2 regions of the Pseudomonas sp. microsymbiont 2 genome follow, and region 1 is predicted to be linked to the other one. Evidence: riboswitches for the same ligand, from Rfam matches in the RefSeq annotation. Region 1 holds a riboswitch; the other holds the start of a gene.

Region 1 (7,004 bases):
CCGGCGATCCGCAGGCGCCCCTTGAACACCTGGTTGATGAAGTACGCGGCGTTGATGTGTGAACTGATCGCCACATCGGCGCTGCCGTTGGTAACCGCCTCCATCAATTGCAGTGGGTTCTCCACCTCCACGGGGCGTACGCCGACGCTGCCTTCGAGCAGCGGCGAGCCGCGCAGCACGGCCACGCGCAAACCGTGCAGCGGATGGGTGCTGGACAGCGCGGGTGCCTCCTGGCGGGTGACCAGCACCCGCGGGCTGACCATGTAGGGGCGGGTATAGCGCAGACGCTGGGCGCGGTATGTGCCGTAACCGATGGCGCCGATCATGTCCACTCGGCCTTGGCTGGCTTGCTCGACCATGTCCTGAAACGACTCCGACTCGACGATCTGGAATTGCAGGCCGGTGCGCAGGCTGATGCGCTCCAGCAGGTCCAGGGCGATGCCGCGAGGGTGCTGCTGAGCATCGGTGAAGGTCAGGGGGGCGAGGGTGGTGTTGATCATCACCTTCACCTGCCTGTGCTGTTCGATCCAGGCGCGCTCCTCGGCGGTCAGCGCATCCAGGCGGCGATCGAGCAGAATGCTGGTGCTGCCGCTGGTCCAGCGTCGCAGGATATTCAGCCGCTCGCTATCGGCGATGCGTCCCAGGGCCTGGTCCACCAGGGACAGCAGCCGGGCATTGTCCCGAGGCAGGGCGAACGCGAAGGTACTGGCAGGGGCCTTGACGAAGTGATCGACCTTGACCATGCCCTGGTAGCCTTTGGCGATGACGTAGTCGGAGCTGATGGCATCGCCCAGGTAGGCGTCGGCCTCGCCGAGGGCGACGGCTGCCACGCCCGCCAGGGTCGAGCGATAGAGGCTCAGTTGCGCCTTGGGGAACAGTTGGCGCACTGTCTGCATCGGCAGGTAGTGGTCGACCATGGCAAGGCGCAGTCCGGCAAGGTCGCCGTGCACGGAGCGGGAATGGCGGGTCACGATGACCGGCAGGTCATCGGCATACGGCAGGCTCAGGGCCAGTTCGGCGTCGTTGGCTTCGAAGGCGTTGGATGTGCCCAGCAGGTCGATTTCCCCGGCATGCAGCGCTGCCAGGGCCTGCACACGACTGGCGTAGCGTCGAACTTCGATGGGGATGCCCAGCTGTTCGGCAATCAGCCCCGCATAGTCGGCGCTGAGGCCTTCATAGTCGGTCAGGCTGTTGTTGATGTCGAACGGTGGGTAGTCCGGACGCGAACTGCCCAGTACCAGGCGTTTGCGCTCACGCAACCACTGGCGATCGGAGTCGCTCAGTGGCAGCGCAGGGGCGGCGCTCAGGGCGCGCGCCAGCAAATGGCGGCTTTCGCTGGCGGAGGCGCCCAGGGTGCAGGCGGGCAGCCATGCGGCAAGCAGCAGGCACAGCAAGGTGCCCTTGCTCATGGCTCAGACCACTTTGTTGCGTTTGGCCAGGTCGACCATCTCCACCAGCGATTCGGCCTTGAGCTTGTCCTTGATTCGACCACGGTAGGTGCTGATGGTCTTGGCGCTGAGGTTCATCTGCTCGCCGATCAGTTTGTTGCTCTGGCCGCTGCCAAGGCGCCTCAAGACTTCCACTTCGCGGTTTGACAGGCTGCCAAGTCGTTCGCCCTCGCTTTCGAGCGTATTGCTGTTGACGTGCATCTGCGGGAAGGTCGAATAGCCCTTGACCAAGGCTTTGAGGGCAAAGACCAGCGCATCGAGATCCTCGTCTTTGTTGACGAAGGCCGAGATACCGGCATCCATGCAGCGGCGCACATAAAGGTCGGCGGGTTGGCCTGTCAGCGCCATGATCCTGGGCGCTGGGTCCAGAAGCTTGAGGCGTTTGATGACTTCCATGCCGTCGAGGTCCGGCAGGCCAATATCAAGGATGACCACATCTGCCTTGGTTTCGGCCGCCAGGCGGGCAGCTTCCTTGCCTTTGCCGGTTTCACCCACGACGGTGAAGCGTTCACGCTCGAGCAGCATGCGCACGGCGAGTCGAACAATGTGGTGGTCATCGACCAACAGTACGGTTGTCATGGATAACTCCTGTCGAGATAAGGTCCGCTTCCTGCCTTGCAAGTTGGTGCTTTTATACGGACCCACTGGGCAGCGCGAACATTACGGCGATTCAGGGGCCTTGGTAATAGCCGAGTACTATCATGTTGAAAATCCTACCTCCATTTGTTGAAAAGGACTACAAGCCACTGATCAGGTGCAGGCGGGGTGGGCCTTGTTCACGCGTTGGCGCGAGGCCGGGTTGTTTATCAGCGAACGGCCCACTCGGGTTGGGCGCGTGACCAGTTGCCCCCCGCAGTTGGGGCATCGGCCTTGGAAGTGTCGATCATTGCAGGCCCGGCAGAACGTGCATTCGAACGAGCAGATCAGTGCGTCCGGGCTTTCGCCTGGCAGGTCGGTGTCGCAGCATTCGCAGTTGGGGCGTAGTTCGAGCATGGCTTGGCCGCCGTCGGGAGGATGAAGCCCTAGTGTGCAACGGTGCGTCGCCAGCCGACAATCGCCGCCTCAGCCCGGGCGATAGAGATGGGCGTGCCCGGCCCGATAGAGGGCGGATTCGGCGAACGGCGCATCGCCCAGCACATGGCCGACGAGGATCAGCGCGGTACGCCGGAACCCCTTGCTCGCCACGCCATCGACGATGTCCGCGAGGGTACCCTTGACCCAGTCCTGGTCCGGCCAGGTGGCGCGGTGGACCACGGCGACAGGGCAGTCGGGCCCGTAGTGCGGCAGCAGCTGCGCGACGATGCGGGCCAGGTGCTTGACGCCCAGGTGAATGGCCAGGGTGCTGCCGTGCCGGGCCAGGTCGGCCAGTTGCTCGCCGGGTGGCATGGGCGAGCTGTCGCCATAGCGGGTCAGGATGACCGTCTGGGCGACATCGGGCAGGGTCAGCTCGCAGCCCAGCAGCGCGGCGCTGGCCGCGGTGGCGGTCACTCCGGGGATGATCTGGTAGTCGATACCCAGCTCGCGCAAATGGCGGATCTGCTCGCCGATGGCACCGTAGAGGCTGGGGTCGCCACTGTGGACCCTGGCGACATCCTCACCTTTGGCGTGGGCCTGGCGCATGGCTGTGACGATCTGCTCCAGATGCAGCTCGGCGCTGTTGATCACGGTATGCGCGTGGTGCCCCTCCAGTACCGCGGGCGGGACCAGGGAGCCGGCATAGATGATCACAGGGCATTGCCGGATCAGGCGCTGGCCCTTGACCGTGATCAGTTCCGGGTCGCCGGGGCCGGCGCCGATGAAGTAGACCGTCATGGGGGTTCCTTGCAGAAAAAGGGCGGATTATCCGCCGATGGCCAGCGCCAGGGTAGCGCCACCGAGGACCTGGCGCGGTACATGCAGGCGTGGCCGGTCGGTTGCACGACCGGCCAGCGCCAGCGCGGTGCTTTCGGCAACGCCCCAGCAGCCGGTCTGGGCGTAGGCATTGGCCGAGCGCTGGCTGAGCAGGGGCTCGAAGACGAGCAGGTGCTCGGCCTCGAAGCATACGAAAGGCAACCCGAGGCGCTCGGCCAGCGCCAGCAGGCCGGGCTCGCGGGCCTTGGGGGCGATACTGGCGATCGCCCCCAAGGCAGAAAGCGGCAGGGCATTGCTGGCGAGGGTCTGACGCAGCAGCACCGCCAGGGTTTCCACCGGGCAGCCCCGGCGGCAGCCGAAGCCGGCATACAGCACCGGCGGATACACGGACATCAAGCCTGGCTGGAGCGGCGGTACAGCCAGGCGCTGAGCAGGCCCAGGGCCAGCCAGAACGCGGCATTGGTCAGCCAGGAGGCGATCTTGAACTGCGTCGCGAGGGCTTGCGGGGCGAGGCTCTCATGCACGGCGGGCTGCGGTGCGCCGATCAGGTGTGGAAGCACCAGCAGGGCAACGCCAAGCGCCTTGAGCAGCCAGTGTCGAGCGAACACCAGCAGGGCCAGGCCGCCTGCCGTGGCGGCGGCGGTGCCGATCCACCAGGTCTGGCGTTGGCCGAGGTCGGCGGCTGCGGTGCCGGGCAGTTCCGGCGGCAGGCCAAGGGTCGGCGCCAGGCAGAACACGGCGAAGCCAGCCAGGCCCCAGAGCGCGCCGGTGGTCACGCGGCCAGGTTCGCGCAGGCTGTAGAGCGCGGCGAGGATCAGGGCGAAGCCCACCGCGACCACCAGGTTGCCGCCTGTGGTGGACAGCACGCGTTGCCAACCGTCTTCCGGGGCCCAGGCCTCGGCACCGTGTTCGTGCTCATGGGCGGCGGCGGTTTCGCCATGCTCGTGATGTTCGGTGACGGGGGCCGCGCTTTCATAGGTCTCTGCCTGGAGAATGAGCGGGGCCACCCAGAAACTCTGCAGCAAGGTCAGCAAAAGGGCCGCAAGCAGCCCGCTGAAGCCCGCGGTACGGGCAATACGCGTGATCATGCGGGTCTACTCAGTGGCAGGGGAAGGCGGCGCTGTGGCGGGTATCGTGGGCGGCGTTGTGCACCGCCTCGATGTGCGAGAATCCGGCGAAATACACCAGGCACAGACCCAGCAGGCTGGCGCCTGCCGCGACGATCAAGCGCTGGCTGAGGGTGATGGGGGTGGCGACGCTGTGCTTGGCACTGGTGTAAGGCATGACGCGTTCCTCTGCTGCTTTATTATGGCAACGGGCAAGCGCGACGCTCCAAGGCACGACTCGCCCTGGGAATACGACAGCGCCCGCCCACCGCGGGGTGTTCATCCGCACGTCAGGCCGGTCTCCGGGCTGGCGAGGCTGGAGCGGGGCTCCATCGAGGGCGGCCACCTTCCCATGCCGACGCGCTGGCACAGTGGTCTGGACGTCTCTCTCGCTTACCGTTGCGGGGGCAGCACCGGCTTTGTCCGCACACTGTCGAGGCGGCGTGACGCACCGGTTTCCCGTTTCACCCCCGATGGGGGCACCTGAACGCAATGCGCTAGCAAATCATGGGGCACGGCTTGCGTCAATCGCGGCGGCGGTTGACCGCGAAGCAGGCACTGCGTAGCCTTGCCGCTTCGAGGTTCTCCGGCCCAGGCCGGAGCTAAGACGGGAACGCGGTACAAGCCGCGGCTGCCCCCGCAACTGTAGGCACTGAAGGGTTCGGCACAGCCACTGCGTAACGCGCGGGAAGGCGCCGGCCCACCGGCATCGAAACCGGAACGGTGCAAGCCAGGAGACCTGCCTCGTGACGTTTTCGACTTTCAACCGGGCGGGGTGATCCGGTGGCGAACGCGCCCGGCCGGCCTGGCCGAGGCTGTCGTCCGGCCTGCCCGCGCCATTGCTGCCAAGGGCATCGCGACATGAAAACACTGGCCAAGCTTCCCGTCACCATCGTCACCGGCTTCCTCGGCTCGGGCAAGACCACCTTGCTCCGCCACATGCTCGACAACGCCCAGGGCCGCCGCATCGCGGTGATCGTCAACGAGTTCGGCGAGCTGGGCATCGACGGCGAGATCCTCAAACAGTGCAGCATCGGTTGCACCGAGGAAGAAGCCAACGGCCGCGTCTACGAGCTGGCCAACGGCTGCCTGTGCTGCACCGTGCAGGAAGAGTTCTTCCCGGTCATGCGCGAGCTGGTGGCCCGTCGCGGCGATCTCGACCATATCCTCATCGAAACCAGCGGGCTGGCGCTGCCCAAGCCGCTGGTGCAAGCGTTCCAATGGCCGGAGATCCGCAACGCCTGCACCGTCGACGCGGTGATCACCGTGGTCGACAGCCCGGCGGTGGCCGCCGGCACCTTCGCCGCCTACCCGGAGCAGGTCGATGCCCAGCGCAAGCTCGACCCCAACCTCGACCACGAGTCGCCGCTGCACGAGCTGTTCGCCGACCAACTGGCCAGCGCCGACCTGGTGGTCCTGAACAAGGCCGACCTGATCGATGCCCAGGGCCTGGCCAAGGTCCGCGCCGAAGTCGCCGAGGAGCTGCCGTCGGCGGTCAAGGTGATCGAGGCGAGCAGCGGTCGTCTGCCGCTGGAGGTATTGCTGGGCGTGGGCGCCGAATCCGAGGCGCATATCGACGGCCGTCGCACCCACCACGATTCGCACCATGACGGCGACGACCATGATGATCACGACCATGATGCCTTCGACTCGATCTCCATCGACCTGCCCGAGGCCGACGACAGCCTGCTGCTCGACGCGCTGACGCAGTTGGTCACCGAATTTGGCATCCTGCGCGCCAAGGGCTTCGCTGCCATCCCGGGCAAGCCGATGCGGCTGCTGATCCAGGGCGTGGGCACGCGTTTCGACAAGCACTTCGACCGTGCCTGGCGCCAGGACGAGCCGCGCATCACCCGCCTGGTGCTGATTGGCCAGGACCTCGATGCGGTGCAACTGGAGGCGCGCCTGCGCCAGGCCCTGGGCGCCTGAGCCATGCATCTGCTGCGGACCCAGCCCGGCGGTTTCGTGCCGGACGACAGCATTGCCGATCTCGGCCAGACCCCTGCCGAGCTGGTGATCCTCTGCAGCGGCGATTCGCACCTGGCGCTGCTCGCCGAAACCGCCGAGCAGTTGCCCGAGGACTTCCCCAGCCTGCGCCTGGCCAATCCCATGCAGGTGCAGAACCACGCCTCGGTCGACCTTTATGTCGACGAGGTACTGCGTCACGCCAAGGTAATCCTGGTGTCGCTGCATGGCGGCGTGGGTTACTGGCGCTATGGTGTCGAACAGTTGGTCGAACTGGCCAGCCATGGCGTGCAGTTGATCCTGGTGCCGGGCGATGATCGTCCCGACCCTGAATTGACCGGCCTGGGCACGGAGCGCGGCGAGCATGCCGAGCGGCTTTGGCACTATCTGCGCCAGGGCGGCAAGGGCAACGCGCTGAACCTGCTCAATTGCCTGGCCAGTCAATGGCTGGGGCGTGATTACGCCTGGAGCGAGCCCCAGCCTTTGCCGCGTACCGCCGTGTACCACCCGGCCAGGGCCAGCGCGGCGCTCGAGGACTGGTACGCCGAGTGGCATCCCGAGTGGCCGGTGGCCCCGTTGCTGTTCTATCGCTCGCATCTGCAGGCGGCCAACACCGCGTTCGTCGACGTGTTCT
Region 2 (7,004 bases), 350 kb from region 1:
GTCTACCCCATCTACTGGTGGTCGTTGCCGGCGCTGCTCAAGGGTTGGGTCGAGCGGGTGTTCAGCAACGGCTGGGCCTTCGACTATGCCGCCGATGGCAGCACCACCAAGCTGCTGCACGGCCTGACCGCGCACCTGGTCGGCGTGGCCGGCGCCGACACCGGCACCTTCGAGCGGCACGGCTATGGCGAGGCGATGCGGGTGCAGATAGAGCACGGGATCTTCGACTACTGCGGCGCCCGGGTGTCGAGCTCGACCTTGCTCGATGACAGCGAAGGCGCCGATCCAGTGCGGCACCTGCAGACGGCACGGCAATTGGGGGCGACGCTGTTCGCTGAAACCGCGCATAGCGAATTGACGCCTGCCGGCTCAATCGCCTGACAGTATGGGCCCCCTCCACCGCGGCGCCTGCTTCGCGGGCAAGCCCGCTTCCACAGGGACTGCGTGGGGCCATGCGGTCCCTGTGGGAGCGGGTTCACCCGCGAACACCGGCGACGCCGGTGCCATCCAGCGCCCAGTGTGCCAAGGGCCAGTAACGGCCCTTGCGCGACTCGTAGAGCACAAAACTGCGAGCCGTCAGGTAGAAGTCCGGTGCTTGCCCCGCCTCGGGCACCGGCGCCCGGAAATCCCGGGACAGTGTCAGGTGCGGTCGGTACTCCTTCGCTTGGCCATCCAGGCCCAACGGCTGCAACGCTTGCTGCAAGGCATACACCAGCTGGCGCAAGGCCATGGGCACCTGGCCAGGCTCCAGTACCAGCGCACTGGCACGCGGCCAGACCTGAAGCCGGTCGAGCGGCAAGCGCAACGGCGCCTGCGGCCGCTTGAGCCGATCGACAACCGCGCATATCGCCGGAACCTGACTCGCGTCCACATCCCCGAGAAACAGCAACGTGACATGGAAGTTGTCCGCCGGCACCGGCTTGCCGCTGCGCAGGCCCAGCCCACGCCGCCATTGCGCCAGGGCACGGCACTGGGCCTCGCCGACCGGCAAGGCGAAGAACAGGCGCTTGAAGGGGGCGCCGTCGGGGCGCGCGTCCTGGATCATGTGAAGTTCTCCCTGGCAGCGATTGAAACACTCATCACAAGGTAAAAAGGCGACAGCAGGCTGTTGAAACGTTTACGCACGCTATCAGCCATTGCACCTAAGTCGGTCAGACAAGACGTAACAATAAGTACAAACCCGGCCCACGATTGTTTATGCTGGCGAGCTTACGCCATGGCGCATGGCCATTTTTCGACAAGTAAACGTCCATGAAAATTGCACTCGTACTGATCTTCGTCTTCTCGATCGCCTACGTTCACCTGCGCGGGCGCGTCCGCCACAAGCTGACCCGCCAGCTGGGCGATCACTCCAGCTTCCTGGCCCCGGTCAACGCCTTCCTCTACCTGTTCTCCAAGCACCCGGCCAAGCCGTACCTGCCGGTGGAGGCCTTCCCCGAACTGCAGCCCCTGCAGGACCACTGGCAGGAAATCCGCGAGGAAGGCCAGCGCCTGCTGCACGCCGGCGAGATCAAGAAATCCGACAACTACGACGATGTCGGCTTCAACTCGTTCTTCAAGACCGGCTGGAAGCGCTTCTACCTGAAATGGTACGGCGAGAGCCACCCTTCGGCGATGACCCTGTGCCCGCGCACCACCGAACTGCTCCAGAACATCGGCACGGTCAAGGCGGCGATGTTCGCCACCCTGCCACCGGGCGCCAAGCTGGTGCGCCACCGTGACCCGTACGCCGGTTCCTATCGCTACCACCTGGGCCTGGACACGCCCAACGACGATGGCTGCTACATCGACGTGGACGGCGAGAAGTACTCCTGGCGCGACGGCCAGGGCGTGGTGTTCGACGAGACCTACATTCACTACGCCGCCAACACCACCGAGCACAACCGCATCATCCTGTTCTGCGACGTCGAACGCCCGCTCAAGTACCGCTGGGCGACCGCCTTCAACCGCTGGTTCAGCCGCAACGTCATGGCCGCCGCCGCCGCGCCCAACGACGCCAGCGACAAGACCGGTGGCATCAACCGCCTGTTCACCCGCATCTACAAGATCCGTGAGCGCGGCAAGGCGATGAAAAAACGCAACCGCACCCGCTACTACCTGGAGAAGTGGGCCGTGGTCGCAGCGCTGGTGCTGGTGTTCATCTACATCTGATCGTGCCTCAGGCTCGCTCCCGGCATGGGAGCGGGCTGCCTCCCACCGCCCGAACATCGTCTAGCCTCAAAGCTCCTGTTACCAACCTGACAAGGTGAAGACGATGAGCATGATGGACTGGGACGCCTACCGTAAGCAGTTGATGGCCGGCATCGGCGATCTCAAGCACCTCTCTCCCGATACCGTGGCCGGCTACATGACCGCCAGCGGCGCCGGGGCCAAGACCAACCACCTGGACGCCAAGACCCGCGAGCTGATCTCCCTGGCCGTGGCCGTCACCACCCGCTGCGACGGCTGCATCGCCGTGCATTCGCAGCAGGCGGTCAAGCATGGAGCCAGCCGTGAAGAGATCGCCGAGGCGCTGGGCGTGGCGGTGGCGATGAATGCCGGCGCCGCCCTGGTGTATTCGGCCCGGGCCCTGGACGCGGTGGGCAAGGCCGACGGTTGAGGGCAATTGCGCCGCCGCCCTTGCGCGGCGGCGCGGTCCCCACCAGACTTGGCGCCCCAGCCCGCGCAGGAGTCGCCATGATCCACATTCGCCCCATGACACCGGAAGACTTCGAGCGCTTCTGGCCGACCTTCCAGGCCATCGTCCAGGCGCGCCAGACCTACGCCTTCGACCCACAACTGAGCTTCGAGCAGGCCCGCGCGCTCTGGCTGCAAACGCCCCTGCGCACGTTGGTGGCCGAGCAGGACGGCGAACTGCTCGGCTCGTATTTCCTCAAGGCCAATGCCGCCGGCCCCGGCGGCCACGTGGGCAACTGCGGCTACATGGTCTGCGAGAACGCCCGTGGCCGTGGCGTGGCCAGGCTGATGTGCGAACACTCGCAGAAGCTCGCTCGCCAGGAGGGCTTCCTGGCCCTGCAGTTCAACTCGGTGGTGGCCACCAACGAAGTGGCCGTGGCGCTGTGGCACAAGCTCGGCTTCGAGACCGTGGGGCGCCTGCCCAAGGCCTACCGCCATGCCGAACTGGGCCTGGTGGACAGCTTGGTGATGTACAAGTGGCTGGCCGATGAGCCGGTGGTGGAAAAGCCCGCCCTGCTGATCGGTCGCAAGAATATCGAGGCGCGGGTGTCCCGACGGCGCGGACGCTGACTCGCCGACAGCTCTGCGACAGCGACTGCACGGCGCCGCCCGCCCACTCGAACGATTGACTCCCCCACCATTCGATGGTCAGATGCGCGCCAGTTTCAGGTGTCCTGCGCCGTCGCGCGCAGGGTGAAACGGGAAGCCGGTGCGTCGTAGTCACGACAAGTCCGGCGCTGCCCCCGCAACGGTAAGCGAGCGAGCCCTTCGACAGACCACTGTGCGCCAGCATGGGAAGGTGAAGGCCTCATGACCCTCGCAAGCCCGGAGACCGGCCTGAAGCTCCACTTGGCAACCCGCGGTGGGCGGGCGCAGGCCGGTATCCGCGTGCGCGCCTGCGTGCGTGGGTCGCGCGTCTATGCATTGTTTCCACCGGGATCCATTCATTCCTGCAGCAGTGGAACGACATGTCCCGATACCCCAAGCTTCATACCCTGGCGGCCTGCCTGGCCGTCTCCTTGCCGGCACTGGCCGACGAGCACGAGGTCGGCGCCCTCACCCTGCCCTCCACGGCGATCACCGATACCCGCGACCAGGCAACCGTCGACCTGACGACCCCGACCCAGGCCGGTTCGCGGCTGAACCTCAGCGCCCTGGAAACCCCGGCCAGCACCAGTAGCATCAGCGCCGAACAGATCCAGCAGCGCAACAACCTGACCGTGCAGGACGCCGTCACCCGCTCGCCGGGCATCACCTTCATCGGCACCCCGGGCAATGGCGGCACCGCCCTCTCCGCCCGTGGTTTCACCGGGCACAGCTCGGTCATGACCCTGTTCGATGGCGCGCGGCTGTACACCGGCGCCGGCACCCAGAGTTTCCCGGTCGATCCGTGGATGGTCGAGCGCATCGACGTGATCCGCGGCCCGGCCTCGGTGCTGTATGGCGAGGGCGCCACCGGCGCGGTGGTCAATGTGATCCCGAAAAAGCCGTTCGCCGGCGAAATCCGCAATCATGTACGCCTCGGCTATGGCTCCTGGGATCGCCAGCAACTGGGCCTGGACAGCGGCGGCAGCCTGAGCGAACGCCTCAGCTACCGTGTCACCCTGAACAAGCAGGAAGGCAACGGCTATGTCGACCGCACCGACTCACGTAGCCTGGCGCTCAGCGCCGCGCTGCGCTTCGATGCCAGCGACGATTTGAGCTTCACCCTCGCCCACGAGCGTGGCGACGCGCAGCCGACCAACTACTTTGGCACCCCGCTGATCGATGGTCACCTGCGCGGCAGCCTGAGCAAGAAGAACTACAACGTGCGCAACGACGTGCAGCGCTACCACGACGAATGGACGCGCTTCAACACCGACTGGGTCATCAGCGACAACGTCAGCGCCAGCAACCAGCTCTACTACATCAAGAGCCGTCGTCACTGGCGCAACGCCGAGGACTATACCTGGCAGGCCGATACCGGTTTGCTGCAACGTGGCAGCTACCTGGAGATCAAGCACAACCAGGAACAGATCGGCGATCGCCAGAGCTTCACCTTCGACCACACCCTGTTCGGCTTGCGCAGCAAGACCGTGGCCGGCGCTGAATACAACCGGATCCGCTTCAACGTCGACAGCAACTCGCCCTATATCGATGCCGAGCCAAGCGACTACATCGACCCCTGGCACCCGGCTCCGGGTGGCTTCCACAGCGACTCGCCGCTCAAGCCGCAGACCCTGTCCACCACCCGCACCTTCGCCCTGTTCGCCGAAAACCGCACCGAGCTGACAGAACGCCTGTCGCTGGTCACCGGCGTGCGCCGCGACCAGAACCACATCGAGCGCGACAACCTGGTCAACGGCACCCGCAACGATCGCAGCCTGCAAGGTGGCAACTGGCGGGTTGGCCTGGTGTATGCGCTGACCGAAGACCTGTCGTTCTACGGCCAGTACTCCACCAGCGAAGACGGCGTCAGCAACCTGGTCAGCCTCAGCCCGACGCAGATGAACTACGACCTGACCGAGGCGAAGCAGACCGAGTTCGGCGTCAAGCAGCGCTTCTGGGAAGGCCGTGGGGAATGGACCCTGGCCGCCTACCACATCGTCAAGAAAAAGCTGCTGGTCTATGACCCGGTCTCCAAGCTCCAGCAGCAAGCCGGCCAGCAGACCTCCGATGGCCTCGAGGCCACGCTGGAGCTGGCGCTGGGCAACCAGTGGCAGCTGTCCGCCAACGCCGCGCTGGTGCGCGCGCAGTACGACGAGTATCTGCAAAGCACCTCCCAGGGCGTGATGGACCGCGCCGGCAATCGTCCGGCCAACGTCCCGCGCCGCACCGCCAACCTATGGCTGAGCAAAGGCTTCGGCCAGACCGTCGACGCCGGTATCGGCCTGCGCTATGTGGACCAGCGCTACGCCGACGTCGCCAACAGCCAGCAAGTGCCCGGCTACACCGTGGTCGATGCCAATCTCGGCTGGCAGGTGCTGCCGGATGTGCGCCTGGGCCTGCAGGTGAACAACCTGCTCGATCGCCAGTACGTGGCTTCGGCGCACAGCGGCGAGCAGTGGCTGCTGGGCACGCCACGTTCGTACTTCGCAACGCTCGACTACAGCTTCTGAACCACTGCTCGCGCGGCGCTTGATCAACGCCGCGCGAGCTGCTCGACTATGGCCATGCCTTCGTTCGCAAGCCGCGCGCCATGACCGACATCCCGCACCTGCCCGCCTCGCCCGTGCCGGCCCTCGACCAGCCGCGCACCCTGCTGTTTCTCGCCTACGGGCAAATGGGCCTGCTTGACCTGACCGGCGCGCAGACCGTGTTCTGGGCCGCGACCAAGGCCCGGGCCACGCGCGGCCTGCCGGGCTACCGCATCATCACCGCCAGCCTCGAGGGCGGCCTGGTCAGCACCGCCGAAGGGTTGGCGATCGCCACCGAGCCCCTGGCACCCTGGCTGCGCGAGCCGTTCGACACCCTGGTGGTGCCGGGCGCCCCGGAGATCGTGCGCACCCTGCCCGAGCACGGCGAGCTGGTCAGCTGGCTGCGCCTGGCCGCCGCGCAAGCCCGGCGCACCGCCTCGGTGTGCAGCGGCACCTTCCTGCTGGCCGCCGCCGGCCTGCTCGACGGGCGCCGCGCGGCGACCCACTGGGCCATGTGCGACGCCCTGCACCAACGCTTCCCGGCCATCGACGTGGACGGCGAAGCGATCTTCGTGCAACAGGACAATGTCTGGACCTCGGCAGGCGTCAGCGCTGGCATCGACCTGGCACTGGCGCTGGTCGAAAGCGACTGCGGCCGTGGCGTCGCCATGGAGGTCGCCCGCGAGTTGGTGGTGTTCCTCAAGCGCCCGGGCGGGCAGGCGCAGTTCAGCGAACTGCTCAAGGCCCAGGGCGAGGACAGCGCCGCGTTCGACGCGCTGCACGTGTGGCTCAACGACCACCTGGACGACCCGCGCCTGAACGTCGAGCGCCTGGCCGCGCAGGCACGCATGAGCCTGCGCAACTTCACCCGCGTCTACAAGCAGAAGACTGGCCGTACGCCGGCCAAGGCCATCGAACTGTTTCGCCTCGAAGCGGCGCGGCGGCTGCTGGAGAACACCGAGCTGCACATCGAGCAGATCGCCCGGCGCTGTGGCTTTGGTGGCGAGGAACGCATGCGCCTGGCATTCCAGCGCCACCTGGCCGTGACCCCGCGCGACTACCGCGCGCGCTTCGCCCACTGCGTGCCACTGGCCGAAATCCAGGGTTCTTTGGCCTAGGGCCAATAACGCCGGGCGCTTAGCATCCTGGCGGCAGAAGTGATCCCCCGCGGCTCACGTCTGTCGGCACGCGGCCCATCCCAGCCAGCAAGGC

Evidence for each region. Region 1 has a riboswitch for cobalamin ahead of ACYUME_RS14690 (CbtB domain-containing protein). Riboswitches for the same ligand answer to the same signal wherever they lie in the genome.
Region 2: linked by a shared signal. The riboswitch ahead of ACYUME_RS16355 (TonB-dependent receptor) and the one ahead of ACYUME_RS14690 (CbtB domain-containing protein) in region 1 are both predicted to bind cobalamin.

The regions. Positions count from the first base shown of each region.
Region 1 is NZ_CM139112.1:3,299,487-3,306,490, reverse strand. Features, by position in the region: gene ACYUME_RS14720 (transporter substrate-binding domain-containing protein) at 1-1,409, opposite strand, end outside; gene ACYUME_RS14715 (response regulator) at 1,413-2,027, opposite strand; gene ACYUME_RS14710 (DUF1272 domain-containing protein) at 2,199-2,441, opposite strand; gene cobM (precorrin-4 C(11)-methyltransferase) at 2,511-3,260, opposite strand; gene ACYUME_RS14700 (cobalamin biosynthesis protein) at 3,288-3,692, opposite strand; gene ACYUME_RS14695 (CbtA family protein) at 3,692-4,387, opposite strand; gene ACYUME_RS14690 (CbtB domain-containing protein) at 4,398-4,583, opposite strand; cobalamin riboswitch at 4,682-4,908, opposite strand; cobalamin riboswitch at 4,968-5,166, shown strand; gene cobW (cobalamin biosynthesis protein CobW) at 5,267-6,334, shown strand; gene cobN (cobaltochelatase subunit CobN) at 6,338-7,004, shown strand, end outside.
Region 2 is NZ_CM139112.1:3,646,938-3,653,941, forward strand. Features, by position in the region: gene ACYUME_RS16330 (NAD(P)H-dependent oxidoreductase) at 1-381, shown strand, start outside; gene thpR (RNA 2',3'-cyclic phosphodiesterase) at 476-1,045, opposite strand; gene lpxO (lipid A hydroxylase LpxO) at 1,252-2,151, shown strand; gene ACYUME_RS16345 (carboxymuconolactone decarboxylase family protein) at 2,255-2,599, shown strand; gene ACYUME_RS16350 (GNAT family N-acetyltransferase) at 2,677-3,246, shown strand; cobalamin riboswitch at 3,327-3,531, shown strand; gene ACYUME_RS16355 (TonB-dependent receptor) at 3,645-5,774, shown strand; gene ACYUME_RS16360 (GlxA family transcriptional regulator) at 5,855-6,910, shown strand.